DNA from 3 places in the Pectobacterium versatile genome. Region 2 is predicted to be linked to each of the others. Evidence: riboswitches for the same ligand, from Rfam matches in the RefSeq annotation. Region 2 holds a riboswitch; each other region holds the start of a gene.
The links. A riboswitch is a leader RNA that binds a small molecule or an ion and turns the genes downstream of it on or off. The one in region 2 is predicted to bind thiamine pyrophosphate.

Region 1: another riboswitch for thiamine pyrophosphate. It lies ahead of thiM (hydroxyethylthiazole kinase); the one in region 2 lies ahead of thiB (thiamine ABC transporter substrate binding subunit).
Region 3: another riboswitch for thiamine pyrophosphate. It lies ahead of thiC (phosphomethylpyrimidine synthase ThiC); the one in region 2 lies ahead of thiB (thiamine ABC transporter substrate binding subunit).

The regions. Positions count from the first base shown of each region.
Region 1 is NZ_CP034276.1:3,503,874-3,508,983, forward strand. Features, by position in the region: gene trhP (prephenate-dependent tRNA uridine(34) hydroxylase TrhP) at 1-23, shown strand, start outside; gene yegS (lipid kinase YegS) at 439-1,338, shown strand; gene psiE (phosphate-starvation-inducible protein PsiE) at 1,367-1,774, opposite strand; gene thiD (bifunctional hydroxymethylpyrimidine kinase/phosphomethylpyrimidine kinase) at 1,953-2,756, opposite strand; gene thiM (hydroxyethylthiazole kinase) at 2,753-3,547, opposite strand; TPP riboswitch at 3,585-3,681, opposite strand; gene ahr (NADPH-dependent aldehyde reductase Ahr) at 3,829-4,848, shown strand; gene EIP93_RS15920 (GGDEF domain-containing protein) at 5,002-5,110, shown strand, end outside.
Region 2 is NZ_CP034276.1:4,217,746-4,222,855, forward strand. Features, by position in the region: gene sgrT (glucose uptake inhibitor SgrT) at 1-116, opposite strand, end outside; gene sgrR (HTH-type transcriptional regulator SgrR) at 207-1,865, shown strand; TPP riboswitch at 1,903-1,999, shown strand; gene thiB (thiamine ABC transporter substrate binding subunit) at 2,083-3,063, shown strand; gene thiP (thiamine/thiamine pyrophosphate ABC transporter permease ThiP) at 3,039-4,646, shown strand; gene thiQ (thiamine ABC transporter ATP-binding protein ThiQ) at 4,633-5,110, shown strand, end outside.
Region 3 is NZ_CP034276.1:290,276-295,385, forward strand. Features, by position in the region: gene thiC (phosphomethylpyrimidine synthase ThiC) at 1-1,675, opposite strand, end outside; TPP riboswitch at 1,789-1,943, opposite strand; gene rsd (sigma D regulator) at 2,066-2,527, opposite strand; gene nudC (NAD(+) diphosphatase) at 2,636-3,418, shown strand; gene hemE (uroporphyrinogen decarboxylase) at 3,518-4,582, shown strand; gene nfi (deoxyribonuclease V) at 4,598-5,110, shown strand, end outside.

The DNA.
Region 1 (5,110 bases), 710 kb from region 2:
CGCGCAATCCTAACGCGGAATAAACCGGTAATAACGCCGGATGTCGCGTACATCCGGCAATGCCTCCCACAAGGCAATCCTTCCTTGCAGTATGCTCCCCCCTTATCGACCTTCCCCAACCGCGAATCAGTACGTCAGCCGTCCGAAGGTATCGTTACAAAGCTCAGGTTTTTTTTAACGAATATTAGAAACAGATCACATCAATTAGCTGGTCTTGTGGTTAGTATTGCATCGCTGAGAAAACATAGAACGAAAAATAAGCGTAGTGATACTACTAGGAACCACCTCCTTGGCCAGCTCAATCTCCCTTGAGCTGGCTTTTCTTTTTCTCACGCCCCCCTATTTCCCTACCGCAAACATTCCCTGACTCTTCTGATTTCTACCTACCGATTTAGTGACTATTATTAATTCCACTATCCTGCTTAGGAGAAATAGGCCATGGAAAAAAATCCGGTGACGCTGCTGATTCTGAATGGGAAAAGCGCGGGTAATGAAGAACTTCGCGAGGCCATTGGTGAGCTACGCAAGGACGGCTATACGCTGCATGTCCGCGTGACCTGGGAATACGGCGATGCCAAACGCTATGTGGAAGAGGCGATTCAGCTCAGCGCGGATAACGTGATCGCCGCTGGCGGAGACGGTACCGTCAATGAAGTTGCCGCCGCATTAGCGGTACAGCCGGAAGCGGTTCGCCCATGTCTGGGGATTGTGCCGCTGGGTACAGCCAACGATTTCGCCACCAGCTGTCAGATTCCGATGGAAATGCACAACGCGTTGACGCTGGCGATCAAAGGCCGCGCCACCGCGATTGATATCGCCAAGGTGAACGACAGCCATTACTTCATCAACATGGCGACGGGCGGATTTGCCACGCGCATCACCACCGAGACACCGGCCAAGATGAAGGCCGCACTCGGGAGTGCCTCATACGTGCTGCACGCGCTCTTTCGCATGGATATGCTGCAAGCCGAGCGCTGTGAGATTCGCGGGCCGGATTTTCACTGGTCGGGGGATACGCTGGTTGTCGCGGTGGGTAATGGCCGTCAGGCTGGCGGCGGGCAGCAGCTTTGCCCGGAAGCGCTAATCAACGATGGGCTGCTGGAGCTGAGCGTGCTGTCGGCAACAGAGCTGCTGCCGAATATGCTTCAAGCCTGGTTTACCGGCAGCGAAAACCAGAACATGATTTCCGCTACACTGCCCTGGCTGGAGATCACCGCCCCGGATGACATGACGTTTAATCTGGACGGCGAGCCGCTCACCGCCAAACGTTTCCATATCGAGGTGCTTCCAGCAGCGATTCACTGCCGGCTGCCGCCCCAGTGCTCGCTGCTGGAATAGCGGCGCGTTTCGATTATTCCTGTTTCAACTATTCCCGCTTCAGGCGATTACTGTTTGCCAGATACAGCGTTACCACCAGCAGCAGAATCGCCGCGGAATAAATCAGCGTATCCGATGGGCTTTTGTGATCGACAATAATCAGGCGAATGATGGCCGTAATGCCGATGTAGATAAAATAGCGCAGCGGGAAGTGATAGCCGGACTGGAAATACTTCACGATCAGCGCAATGAACTCAAAATAAAGGAAATAGATCACAATGCCTTCTATCAACTGATAGGAGGAATCTTTCTCGTTGGAGATCAGCAGCACTTTCGCCAGATGAAACGTTTCCTTGACCAAAAAAATCACCAGAATAATTGCCAGCACCAACAGGCCGATATTGAGTATCGTCTGAAGCGCCTTGGCAGCCATCGCACTGCGAGCAGAACCTGCCATATGTTATCCCCACATCCTATTTCACATTAACGCCAAGATTTCACAGCAAAGTAACCGGATGCCCCCGCACTGTCACGCCAAAATACGCTTAATTTAGTTTGAAATTACTGGCAAATATGTCACGCAAAGTACAAGTCAATTTACTTATGCCCGTCATACTTCAGGTTACCTGTGCGTTTTACCACCAGCGGTGGAAATGATGAACAGGGCCGATTCCGTGCCCGACCTCTAGCGTGTCGGCCTGCTGTAACGCCTGCTGTAAATAGTCCTTCGCTACCTTGACCGTCTCGCCCCAGCTATCGTGACGCGGCCGCAGCGCCGCCAGCGCGGCAGACAGCGTGCAGCCGGTGCCGTGTGTATGGCGTGTATTCACGCGCGGGGAACTAAAGCGCAGTGGTTCGGCCTGCCGGCTGAACAGCCAGTCCGGGCTTTCCGCTTCACTGAGGTGACCGCCTTTCATCAGCACCGCCTGACAGCCCATCGCCAGCAGCGCCTCCCCCTGCTCACGCATTTCCCGCTCGTTGGTGGCGGGTGATGTATTCAGCAACGCGGCGGCCTCCGGCAGGTTCGGCGTAATCAGGGAAACCAGCGGCAACAGCTCACGACGGATCGACTCCACCGCCTCGGAAGCCAGTAGCGGATCGCCACTTTTCGCCAGCATCACGGTGTCCAGCACCACGAAAGGCACGGTGTAATGACGCAGGCGCTCGGCAACGGTTTCAACAATATCGGTCTGCGCCAGCATGCCAATCTTGGCGCTGTCGATACGCACATCGCTCAGTACGGAATCCAGCTGCGCCGCGACAAAATCTGGTTCAATCCGGTAGACGGACTGCACGCCGCGCGTATTTTGCGCCACCAGCGCGGTAATGACCGACGTGCCGTAAGCGCCCAGCGCGGAAAAGGCTTTTAAATCCGCCTGAATACCCGCCCCGCCGCTCGGATCGGTGCCTGCAATCGTCAACGCATTGATACGCTTCATGCCAGATCCTCCGCGCGCAGGGTATAAAGCCGATCGAGAAAGTTGGGAATAAAACTCCCCGTACCTTGCGACGCCGAAGCTGCCTGCTGCCCCGCTAACGCCATGACATAGCACGCCGCCGCTACATGGGATAAGCAATCCCCCTCTAAGGAACAGAAACCCGCGACGACCGCCGACAGCGCACAGCCCGTGCCAACCACCCGCGTCATCATGCTATCGCCGACGGTTACCGCGATATCTCGCTCACCGTCCGTGACATAATCCACCACGCCGGTCACCGCAACAATCGTCCCCACTTGCCGAGCCAGCTCGCGGGCGGCAGGGAGCGCCGCCAGCGAATCATTAGCGCTATCCACGCCACGCCCCTGTGCGGCTAAGCCCGCCAGCGCCATAATTTCAGACGCATTGCCGCGAATTGCTGCCGGTTTCCACGCCAGCAGTTCACGACAGAATTCACTCCGAAAGGTCAAACCACCTACGGCAACCGGATCGAGCACCCACGGCGTACCCGCCTGATGTGCACTGTTTACCGCCGCCCGCATCGCCTCAGCGCGCGTACGTTCCAGCGTCCCGACATTAATCAGCAGCGCATCGGCCACCACGCTGAACTGCGCGGCTTCTTCGGGATCGACCACCATTGCTGGCGACGCATTCAGCGCCAGCAGCACATTAGCGGTAAAAGATTGCACCACATCGTTGGTCAAACAGTGCACCAGCGGCGAGGCAGAACGGAATTGGGTTAGTGATGTTGCTGCCTGAGCGGCAGAAAAGTCGGCGGGTCGCGTGTTCATAAATCTCCCAACCGGCGTGGAAGAAGGCGGCAACCGGTGGGGCATACCGTGACTTCCCTACGCTGGCATTATCCAGATCAGGTGGTACGGGTATTTCTCAGCCTTCACAAAGAAGGGCACCCCGAGTCATGTACTACGCTTTGCAGAATAAGTAAGTGACGCCAGTAAAGCAAGCCATCGCCCTCCGACACAAAATGAAAAACCACTGGCACGTTGTGACATAGAGAAAAACGCCATAACCCTTTAGACTGGTTAATCAAACCCATACTGAGGAAATTGTGATGACGATGATAAAGAGTTATGCCGCACCGGAAGCAGGCGCAGCGCTGGAGTTGTATGAGTTTGATGCGGGTGAACTGCAAGCGGAAGACGTCGAAGTCGTAGTTGATTACTGCGGCGTGTGCCATTCCGATCTATCAATGATCGATAACGAATGGGGCATGTCGAGCTATCCGCTGGTTGCCGGGCATGAAGTGATTGGCCGTGTACATGCGCTAGGTGACGCGGCGAAAAGCAAAGGATTAAAGATTGGTCAGCGCGTCGGCATTGGCTGGACGGCTCGCAGCTGTGGGCACTGCGATGCCTGTATCAGCGGCAGTCAAACTAACTGCCAGCAAGGCAGCGTGCCGACCATCCTGAATAAAGGCGGTTTTGCCGATAAGATTCGCGCGAACTGGCAGTGGGCTATCCCGCTTCCTGATTCCATTGATATCGAATCTGCGGGTCCGTTGCTGTGCGGCGGCATCACCGTGTTCAAACCACTGTTAATGCACCATGTCACCGCAACCAGCCGCGTCGGCGTGATCGGTATCGGTGGTCTGGGACATATCGCAATTAAGCTCCTGCACGCGATGGGCTGTGAAGTCACAGCATTCAGTTCGAACCCAGCCAAAGAGCAGGAAGTGCTGGCGATGGGTGCCGATAAGGTCGTCAACAGCCGCGATCCGCAGGCGCTGACCGCACTGGCAGGCCAGTTCGATCTGATCATCAACACCGTGAGCGTCGATCTGGAATGGCAGCCCTACTTCAATGCGCTCGCCTATAACGGGAAGTTCCATACCGTCGGCGCGGTGATGAAGCCATTCAGCGTTCCAGCTTTCACGCTTATCGCGGGTGACCGCAGCGTTTCCGGTTCTTCTACCGGCTCACCGCATGAGCTGCGTTCTCTGATGAAGCTCGCCGCGCGTGCCAACGTGAAGCCGCAGACGGAGCTGTTCCCGATGTCGAAAATCAATGATGCCATCCAGCACGTACGTGACGGCAAAGCCCGCTACCGCGTGGTACTGAAAGCCGATTTTTAATCGGTCAAGACGCCTGAGCAATCAGGCGTCTGCTTTTGCAGAATCAGTCCGCCCTACACCATCCTCTGGAGTACACCTGCGGTTAACATAATACTGAATCTATTCAATCTATTTCATGATAGGATTAAAAGGTGATACAAGAGGAGGTGAGCGATGCCTTTTAAACAATATGATCATGATTTCATTGATAAAAATAAGAAAACGTCTTACCCGGTAAGGCTCGCCCTATTATCGTCAACGCTGATCGTTATATTTAATGTCC
Region 2 (5,110 bases):
TGCGTCGCCTGCTGCAATAATGCAATGCGCTGTTGGGTAGACATCCATCGCAACCACTTCGCTTTACAGGTCGATAAGTAGGCTCGATAGAACTGGGACAAACGGGAAATTGCCATAAGCCACCTCCTCTCTTTCCTTGTTAGAAAGTATCGACGTAATATAGGGAAAGATAAATTGATGACTTTAGTGCAGGGAGTTCCTCTTTTATGTCTTCTCCTCGATTGCAGCAACAGTTCATCCGCCTGTGGCAACATTTTCAGGGACAAACCACCGACACCACGCTGCAAGAGCTGACCGGTGTGTTGAATTGCTCACGCCGCCATATCCGTTCGCTGCTGAACGCGATGCAGCAAGAAGGCTGGCTGGTCTGGCAAGCCGAAGCCGGAAGAGGAAAACGCTCGCAGCTCTCCTTTGTGTATACCGGATTGGCGCTACAGCAACAGCGTGCCGAAGATTTGCTGGAACAGGATCGCATTGAACAACTGGTGCAATTGGTGGGTGACAAGGAAGCGGTACGCCAGATGCTACTTGCCCACCTTGGGCGGAGCTTCCGGCAGGGGAAACACATTCTGCGCATCCTCTATTACCGTCCTTTACGCAATTTACTGCCCGGCTCGGCGCTACGGCGTTCAGAGATGCACATTGCCCGGCAAATTTTCAGCGGACTCACCAATATAAATGAGGAAAATGGGGAAATTGAACCCGATCTGGCTCATCACTGGCAGATGGTCTCCCCCCTGCATTGGCGCTTCTATCTGCGCCCGGCTATCCGCTTTCATCATGGGCGTGAGCTCACAATGGATGACATCACCACATCACTCTCTCGCCTTATTCCGCTTCCACTCTTTTCTCACATTGAAGCCGTAACGTCGCCGATGCCATTCGTGATCGATATCCAGCTAAACAGCCCGGATAAATGGCTACCGTGGCTATTAGGCAGCGTGCACGCCATGATTTTGCCGCAAGAGTGGAAAACGCTACCGGATTTTGCCCAACACCCGATTGGCACCGGCCCTTACGCCGTCGTGCGTAATAACAGCAATCAACTGAAGATCCGCGCCTTCGATGATTATTTTGGCTATCGGGCGTTGATTGATGAGGTCAATATCTGGGTCCTGCCGGACGAACCGGAGGAAATGCCGGTGTCCATCCAACTCCAGTCTGACAATTCTCGTCACGAACAGTTAGAAAGCCGGATGGAAGAAGGTGGCTATTTCCTGCTGTTCGACAAGCGTTCGCCGTTAGCATCACGGCCAGAAGCTCAGCAGTGGCTCAGGCAGGTATTTAACCCGATTTCGCTACTCAACCACGCCAATACCAGCAACCAGCGTGACTGGTCACCGGCCTACAGCCTGCTGCCGCGCTGGCACCATCACCATCCCGATGTGCCGCAATCCCTTCCAAAAGGGCTGACTGAAGTCACACTCACGTTCTATCAGGCACACCCTGAATACCGGATATTAAGCGAGATTATGCGCACGCTACTGGCGCAGCACGGCGTCACGTTGCATATCCAGACGGTCAGCTACGAAGACTGGTATCAAGGCAATGCCGAGAGCGATATCTGGTTTAGCAGCGTGAACTGTTATTTGCCACTCGAATTCTCCCTGTTCGCGATGCTCTACGAGCTCCCGCTGGTGCAGCACTGTCTGGATGACGATCTGCATGCGGACGCGCAGCAGTGGCGCAATCACTCGCTGCCGATGGCGGAATGGTGTGAAAAACTGATCGATAGCGGCCAACTGTATCCGCTGTTGCACCACTGGCTGCAACTTCAAGGGCAGCGCAGTATGCGCGGCGTCAGGATGAATATGTTGGGCTGGTTTGATTTTAAATCCGCCTGGTTTGCACCGCCGGAACGCTGAGAGCCTTTCGCCGCCCGACTTAACCCTTTACAATGTGCCGTTCTCAACGGGGTGCGGAAAATTTTTCGCTGAGAAGATACCCGTCGAACCTGATCCGGTTAATACCGGCGAAGGGATTTGAGAGTGCGGCTTATTGCCGCCTCAAAGTCCTTTGCCACCCTATGATTCTCAGGAGTGCAAAGTGTTAAATCAATTACTACACCGTTCAGCCACCGCGCTGAAAATCAGCCTGCCTTGCCTGTTACTGCTCTCTGCTTCGGCCTTTGCCAAGCCCGCGCTTACCGTTTATACCTACGATTCGTTCGCTTCCGAATGGGGTCCGGGCCCTGTCATCAAGACCGCCTTTGAAAAAGAGTGCGAGTGCGAACTGAATTTCGTCGCTCTGGAAGACGGCGCATCGCTGCTGAACCGTCTGCGTATGGAAGGCAAAAACAGCAAAGCGGACATCATTCTGGGACTGGACAACAACCTGTTGCAAGCAGCAGAACAAACCGGCCTATTTGCGCCACACGGTCAGGACACCCGTGCCGTCACGGTGCCGGGCGGCTGGAGCAATAAGACGTTCGTTCCTTACGACTACGGCTACTTTGCGTTTGTGTATAACAAAGACACGCTGAAAAATCCGCCGAAAAGCCTGCATGAGCTGGTGGACAGCAATGCACCGTGGAAAGTGATCTATCAGGATCCTCGCACCAGCACACCGGGACTGGGATTGCTGCTGTGGATGCAGAAAGTGTACGGCGACGATGCGCCACAAGCCTGGCAGAAGCTGGCGAAAAAAACCGTTACCGTCACCAAAGGCTGGAGTGAAGCCTACGGTCTGTTCCTGAAAGGGGAAGCGGATCTGGTGCTGAGCTACACCACGTCACCGGCCTATCACATCATTGAAGAAAAGAAAGACAACTACGCAGCGGCCACCTTTAGCGAAGGGCACTATCTGCAAATTGAAATCGCCGGGCAGTTGGCTTCCAGCAAAAATCCCGAACTGGCAAAACGCTTTATGCAGTTCATCCTAAGCCCAACGTTCCAGCAGGCTATTCCTACCACAAACTGGATGTATCCGGCGGTTAAAACTGATCTGCCAGCAGGCTTCGCGACGCTCGCGGTTCCTGAGAAAGCCATGCAGTTCAGCGCACAGGAAGTCGCCGACCAAAGGACGCAGTGGATTCAGGCATGGCAACGCGCCGTCAGCCACTGATCGGCGGACGTCTGTGGTCGGGGCTACTGGCCACAACGCTGTTAATTTCCGTTGCCGCACTGGCTTTCGGTGCCCTGTGGCTACAGGCGCCCGAAAGCCAGTGGCGCACGCTATGGCATGACAGCTATCTCTGGCATGTCATCCGGTTTACCTTCTGGCAGGCCTTTCTCTCTGCGCTGTTTTCCACCGTTCCGGCGATCTTCCTTGCCAGAGCGCTGTATCGACGGCGCTTTCCCGGTTACCGCTGGCTGCTACGATTGTGCGCAATGACGCTGGTGCTGCCCGTGCTGGTCGCTGTTTTTGGCCTGCTCAGCGTTTATGGTCGGCAAGGCTGGCTGGCCTCTGCGCTGGGCTGGTTTGACCTGAAATACACGTTTTCGCCCTATGGGTTGCAGGGCATCCTGCTGGCGCACGTCTTCTTCAATCTGCCTCTGGCAACCCGATTGCTGTTGCAGTCGTTAGAAGGCATCGCCACCGAGCAACGTCAGTTGGCAGCGAATTTGGGTATGAACAGCTGGCAGCATTTCCGTCTGCTGGAATGGCCTGCCCTGCGCCGGCAGATTTTACCCACTGGCGCACTGATTTTTATGCTCTGCTTCGCCAGCTTTGCTACGGTGCTGTCGCTGGGCGGTGGCCCGCAGGCGACCACAATTGAGCTGGCTATCTATCAGGCATTAAGTTTTGATTACGATCCGGGGCGCGCGGCACTGCTGGCGTTAATTCAGATGGTCTGCTGTCTTGGTTTGGTGCTGCTGAGCCAGCGGCTGGGGCGCATTCTGCCCGTCGGTAGCACGCAGCAACTTGCCTGGCGCAACCCGCAGGATAGCGCCTTAAGCCGCGTCACCGACGGCCTGCTGATTGGTGCGCTGTTACTGCTGGTCGTCCCCCCCTTGCTGGCCGTGGTGTTGGATGGCGTAAACCGATCGCTGGTTACCGTGCTGCAACAGCCTGTGCTCTGGCAAACGCTGTTTACCTCGCTGCGCATTGCCTTAGGCGCAGGACTCCTGTGTCTGGTGCTAACCATGATGCTGCTCTGGAGCAGTCGCGAGCTCAAGTTACGCCAGAAGCCACTGTACGGGCAGTTGATGAACCTGAGCGGTATGCTCATCCTCGCCATGCCGGGCATTGTGCTGGCAACCGGCTTTTTCCTGCTGCTGAATAACAGCATCGGGCTACCGCAATCCCCTTACGCACTGGTGGTGTTCACCAACGCGCTGATGGCAATTCCCTACGCGATCAAAGTACTGGAAAACCCGATGCTGGACGTTGCCGAACGCTACAACCGACTCTGCACGTCACTGGATATTCGCGGCTGGCAGCGGCTGAGACTGATCGAGCTCGCCGCGCTAAAACAGCCGCTGGCGCAGGCGTTGGCTTTTGCCTGCGTGCTGTCGATTGGTGATTTCGGCGTCATTGCGCTGTTCGGTAATGAGCAGTTCCGCACGTTGCCGTTCTATCTGTACCAGCAAATTGGTTCCTATCGCAGCGCCGACGGCGCAGTCACGGCGCTACTCTTAATGCTGCTGTGCTTTATGTTATTTACCCTGATTGAGAAACTGGCAGGCCGTCATGATCGCGCTTGAGAAATTGACCTACTTCTATCAACACTTGCCCATGCGCTTTGATTTTCACGTCAGGCCGGGCGAGCGCATCGCTATCCTCGGCCCCAGCGGCGCAGGGAAAAGTACGCTGCTGAATCTGGTTGCGGGCTTCCTGATGGCAGACAGCGGGGAATTACGGCTTAACGGAGAATCTCACCGCGAGACGCCTCCCGCTAAAAGACCAGTTTCGATTCTGTTTCAGGAAAATAACCTGTTTCCTCATCTGACAATCGGGCAAAACATCGCGCTGGGGCTACACCCCGGCCTGCGGCTTAGTGCAGAACAGCGCGAGACGTTACGGCAGATTGCCGATCGGGTCGGTCTGGCCGATCTTCTGGATCGTCTACCCTCGCAGGTTTCTGGCGGACAGCGCCAGCGCGCGGCATTGGCACGCTGTCTGGTGCGTCATCAGCCGATTCTGCTATTGGATGAACCGTTCTCGGCAC
Region 3 (5,110 bases), 1.1 Mb from region 2:
CCCAGCGGAATTCGAAACGTGCTTTTGACATGGCGTTATCACGGATCTGCGCACCGGGGTGGCCTTTCGCCAGATCGGCGGCGTGAGCGGCGATCTTGTAGGTAATCAGCCCCTGTTTGACGTCTTCTTTGTTCGGCAAGCCAAGATGTTCCTTCGGCGTCACGTAACAGAGCATTGCACAGCCGAACCAGCCGATCATGGCGGCACCGATGCCAGAGGTGAAGTGATCGTAACCCGGTGCGATATCGGTGGTCAGCGGGCCGAGCGTATAGAATGGTGCTTCGTGGCAGTGTTCCAGCTCTTCGGTCATATTGCGGCGGATCATCTGCATCGGAACGTGGCCGGGGCCTTCGATCATCACCTGTACGTCGTATTCCCAGGCGATTTTGGTCAGCTCGCCCAGCGTATGCAGCTCGGCAAACTGGGCTTCGTCGTTGGCATCCTGAATGGAGCCCGGACGTAAACCGTCACCCAGCGACAACGCGACATCGTAAGCGGCACAAATTTCACAGATTTCCCGGAAGTGCTCGTACAGGAAGCTCTCTTTGTGATGCGACAGGCACCACTTCGCCATAATGGAACCGCCGCGGGAGACGATGCCGGTCAGGCGTTTGGCCGTCATCGGCACATAGCGCAACAGCACGCCAGCGTGGATGGTGAAATAGTCCACGCCCTGTTCTGCTTGCTCCAGCAGCGTATCGCGGAACATTTCCCAGTTCAGGTTTTCCGCCACGCCGTTCACTTTTTCCAGCGCCTGATAAATCGGTACTGTCCCGATCGGCACGGGGCTGTTACGCAGAATCCATTCGCGCGTTTCGTGAATATAGCGGCCGGTTGAGAGATCCATCACCGTATCCGCGCCCCAGCGGGTAGACCAGACCAGCTTTTCCACCTCTTCTTCGATGGAAGACGTCACGGCGGAATTACCGATATTGGCGTTAACCTTCACCAGAAAATTGCGCCCGATAATCATCGGCTCTGATTCAGGGTGATTGATGTTTGAGGGAATAATTGCGCGCCCGGCAGCCACTTCCTGACGGACAAATTCCGGCGTGATATTTTCTGGCAGAAGGGCGCCAAAACTTTGCCCTGGATGCTGCTGGCGCAGTACCTCGCCGCGAATACGCTCGCGCCCCATATTTTCGCGAATGGCGATAAATTCCATTTCGGGCGTAATCATGCCCTGCCGCGCATAGTGGAGCTGGGTGACGCGTTTGCCCGCTTTGGCACGCAAAGGTCGTGGCAGGTGTTCGAAACGCAGATGATCCAGACCCGCATCCGCCAGACGCTGTTGGGTGAAGTCGGAGCTGACGCCGGATAACGCTTCGGTGTCGTGACGTTCTGCAATCCAGCTGGCGCGCAGCTTCGCTAGCCCAACGCGGACATCGGGTTGCGCAGCCGGATCGCCATAAGGCCCTGAAGTATCGTAAACCGGGATTGGCTCATTGGGTTCGTATTGGGGGTTGTCTTTACTGCCGCCAAGCAACGTCGGGCTAAGCTGAATCTCCCGCATCGGTACGTGGATGTCATCGCGTGAACCTGTCAGGTAAATGCGTTTGGAATTGGGAAAGGCGGTTCCCTGTAAGGTTTCAATAAACTGCTGGGCGGCGGCACGCTGTTCACGGCGACCGGATTTGGATGACACTGCTTTTATAGACAAGGGTTCTGTAGACATAGCAAGTTCCTGTAAGACGTAAAGGGAAGATTGCTTGTCTGGAGCCGGAGGGAGTAATAATGATATTGAGCGTCAGAGCAGGTATGTGGGAATACACAGCCTTGGGCTCAATGAGGTGCATTACTCTTGTTCCCTTCGCAGGTATTAACCCGATCAGGTTCCGCGGATCCCGAATTAACGGTCTCAGCCTGTGCGCTCATAAGTTTTGTCATAACGATTGATTTCGTAAAACAAAACACGAGCACGCTAGGCACTCCGACAAGATATGCCCGTCTCTTAAACGGGCCAATAAAACCCCTACACTGTATGTCGGCAAAACGCAGATGTCAAAGCGTGCCGCTGTTGCCTTTACAGTGTGTGATGATTTACTTAAATAGCGTCAAATGACCACTATTTGTCGTAAACCTGCTGGATCATGTTGTCTTCTAACGTAAAACGCTCTTCCAATGCTTCGCCGACGTGAGAGAGTGCGTGCTGGAATTCGAGGCAGTTATCATGGTCGATGGCTGCCGCCAGGTGGCTATCGTAAAACGCCATAATTTGCTGCGTGTTATTTTGCAGGGCGAGGTCGAGCTGGGTGGAAAGCGCTAATACTTGTTCGCTGTGCGTCGCTGCTTCATGCAGCATTTTTTCGTATAAGTGAAAGTGGCCGGTAGAAAGATAATCCACCAGATTCTGGCAAAAATTATCCAATGCCTCTTCATCCAAAAGAGAAAGCGCTTCCTTGTTCGGCTTGATGCCAACCAGATGATAGTAAGCCACCAGAAGCCGCTTACGCGCTTGTAGCCATTGGTCGATTAACGCATTATTGCCACCAACGTATTCAGTTAGACTTTGTAGCTGGTTTAGCATTGTTGACTCCGTGAACGGTAAGAAATAACTGAAATCCCAGTTATAAAACTTATGTAATCACTCTGAATGTAAAATGCCAGTGAAGTGGCAGTGGAGCAATAAAAAGATATGGAACAGACGCTAAAAGGTGATGAAACCGGCTGGTGGGTGGTTAGCGACGCGGTACAAATCTGGTTACCTCAGGGAGAATTGCCGCGCGGAACGGCAATAGAGTGGTCGTTGCAGGGGAAAACGGCTCGCCAAATCGGCGAATGGCAAGGGCTGCCTGTCTGGCTGGTCTGTCAGGGACGAGATTCCGATATGGCATCAGTTCGCCAGTTGCTCGATCAGGACGTGGGCTTATTCCAGCTCGCGGGGCGAGGCGTACAGTTGGCTGAGTTCTATCGTTCTCATCGTTTTTGTGGTTACTGCGGCCATGAAATGGTGCGGAGCAAAACGGAACTGGCGTGCTTATGTCACCATTGCAAAGAACGCTATTATCCGCAGATCGCGCCTTGCATCATCGTCGCGATTCGCCGTGGCGATGAGATTCTGCTGGCGCAGCACAATCGGCATCGCGGAAACATGTACACCGTGCTGGCCGGGTTTGTTGAAGTGGGCGAAACGCTGGAGCAGACGGTCGTACGTGAGGTGATGGAAGAGAGCCAAATTCAGATAAAAAACCTGCGTTACGTGAGTTCGCAGCCTTGGCCATTCCCTCATTCTCTGATGATGGCGTTTATGGCCGATTATGCGGGTGGAGACATCAAGCACGATCCGAAAGAGCTGCGTGATGCAGGCTGGTTCCGCTATGACCAACTCCCGCAGTTGCCTCCACCGGGCACCGTCGCGCGTCGGCTTATTGAAGATACGGTGGTACTTTGCCGCACTTATCACGAGAACGAAGGCTGACGTGGTACTATTTGCGTCATAAAGCGTTTGCCTTATAACGCATCCGTTTCATCACATCTACCCGGTGTAGAACCGCCGTGAGGTTGAAAGGAAAAGAACATGACTGATCTGAAAAACGATCGCTATTTGCGGGCGTTATTACGCCAACCCGTTGATGTCACCCCGGTGTGGATGATGCGTCAGGCGGGGCGTTATCTGCCAGAATATAAGGCAACGCGCGCACAGGCGGGTGATTTTATGTCGCTGTGTAAAAACGCAGAGCTGGCTTGTGAAGTCACGTTACAACCTTTACGGCGCTATGCGTTAGACGCTGCGATCTTGTTCTCTGACATTCTCACTATCCCTGATGCCATGGGGTTAGGGCTTTATTTTGAAGCGGGGGAAGGCCCACGTTTTCACTCCCCGATCACGTCGCATGCCGATGTGGTTAAACTGCCTGTCCCTGATCCAGAACAGGAACTCGGGTATGTGATGAACGCGGTGCGGACGATCCGTAAAAATCTCGCGGGTGAAGTACCGCTTATCGGTTTCTCGGGCAGTCCGTGGACGCTGGCAACCTATATGGTTGAAGGCGGTAGCAGCAAAGCGTTTACCGTCATCAAGAAAATGATGTTCGCCGAGCCTAAAACGCTACACCTGTTGTTGGATAAGCTGGCTGATAGCGTCATTCTTTATCTCAACGCGCAGATTCGCGCGGGTGCGCAGGCGGTGATGGTCTTCGATACCTGGGGCGGCGCGCTGAGCGGACGCGACTACAAAGAATTTTCTCTGCATTACATGCACAAGATCGTTGATGGTTTGCAGCGCGAGAATGAAGGTCGCCGTGTGCCCGTGACGCTCTTCACTAAAGGTGGCGGCCAGTGGCTGGAAGCGATGGCAGAAACGGGCTGCGACGCGTTGGGGCTAGACTGGACGAGCGATATTGCTGACGCACGCCGTCGCGTAGGCGATAAAGTCGCGCTACAGGGAAACATGGATCCGTCGATGTTGTATGCCGATCCGGCACGGATCGAGCAGGAAGTGGCATCGATCCTGGCTGGATTTGGACAAGGCAACGGCCATGTTTTCAATCTGGGTCACGGCATTCATCAGGATGTGCCGCCGGAGCATGCGGGCGTTTTTGTTGAGGCCGTGCATCGGTTGTCCCGCGCTTATCACGCATGATTCACAGGAGGTGATGTGATTGATACACAACAGCTGCGGACTGAGCAGTTGGCCCGCGCTTCTGATGTGATTCGCCACGACGATTTACCTTTTGAGCAACCCGCGTTTATCGCGGGTGCGGATGTTGGCTTTGAGCAAGAAGGCTCAGTAACCCGTGCTGCGATTGCGGTAATGCGCTATCCTTCGTTGGAACTGATAGAATACAAGATTGCGCGTATCAGCACGACAATGCCTTATATCCCCGGCTTTCTTTCGTTTCGTGAATGTCCTGGGCTGCTCGCTGCGTGGGCGTTGCTTGAACAGAAACCGGATCTGCTGTTTGTCGATGGGCATGGGATTTCCCATCCGCGTCGTCTCGGCGTTGCCAGCCATTTTGGTCTGCTAGTTGATGTGCCGACGATTGGCGTAGCGAAAAGTCGGCTTTGTGGCCGATTTGAGCCATTGGCAGAGCGTGTTGGCAGCCAGCAGCCGTTACTGGATAAGGGCGAGCAGATTGGCTGGGTATGGCGCAGTAAAGCGCGCTGTAAT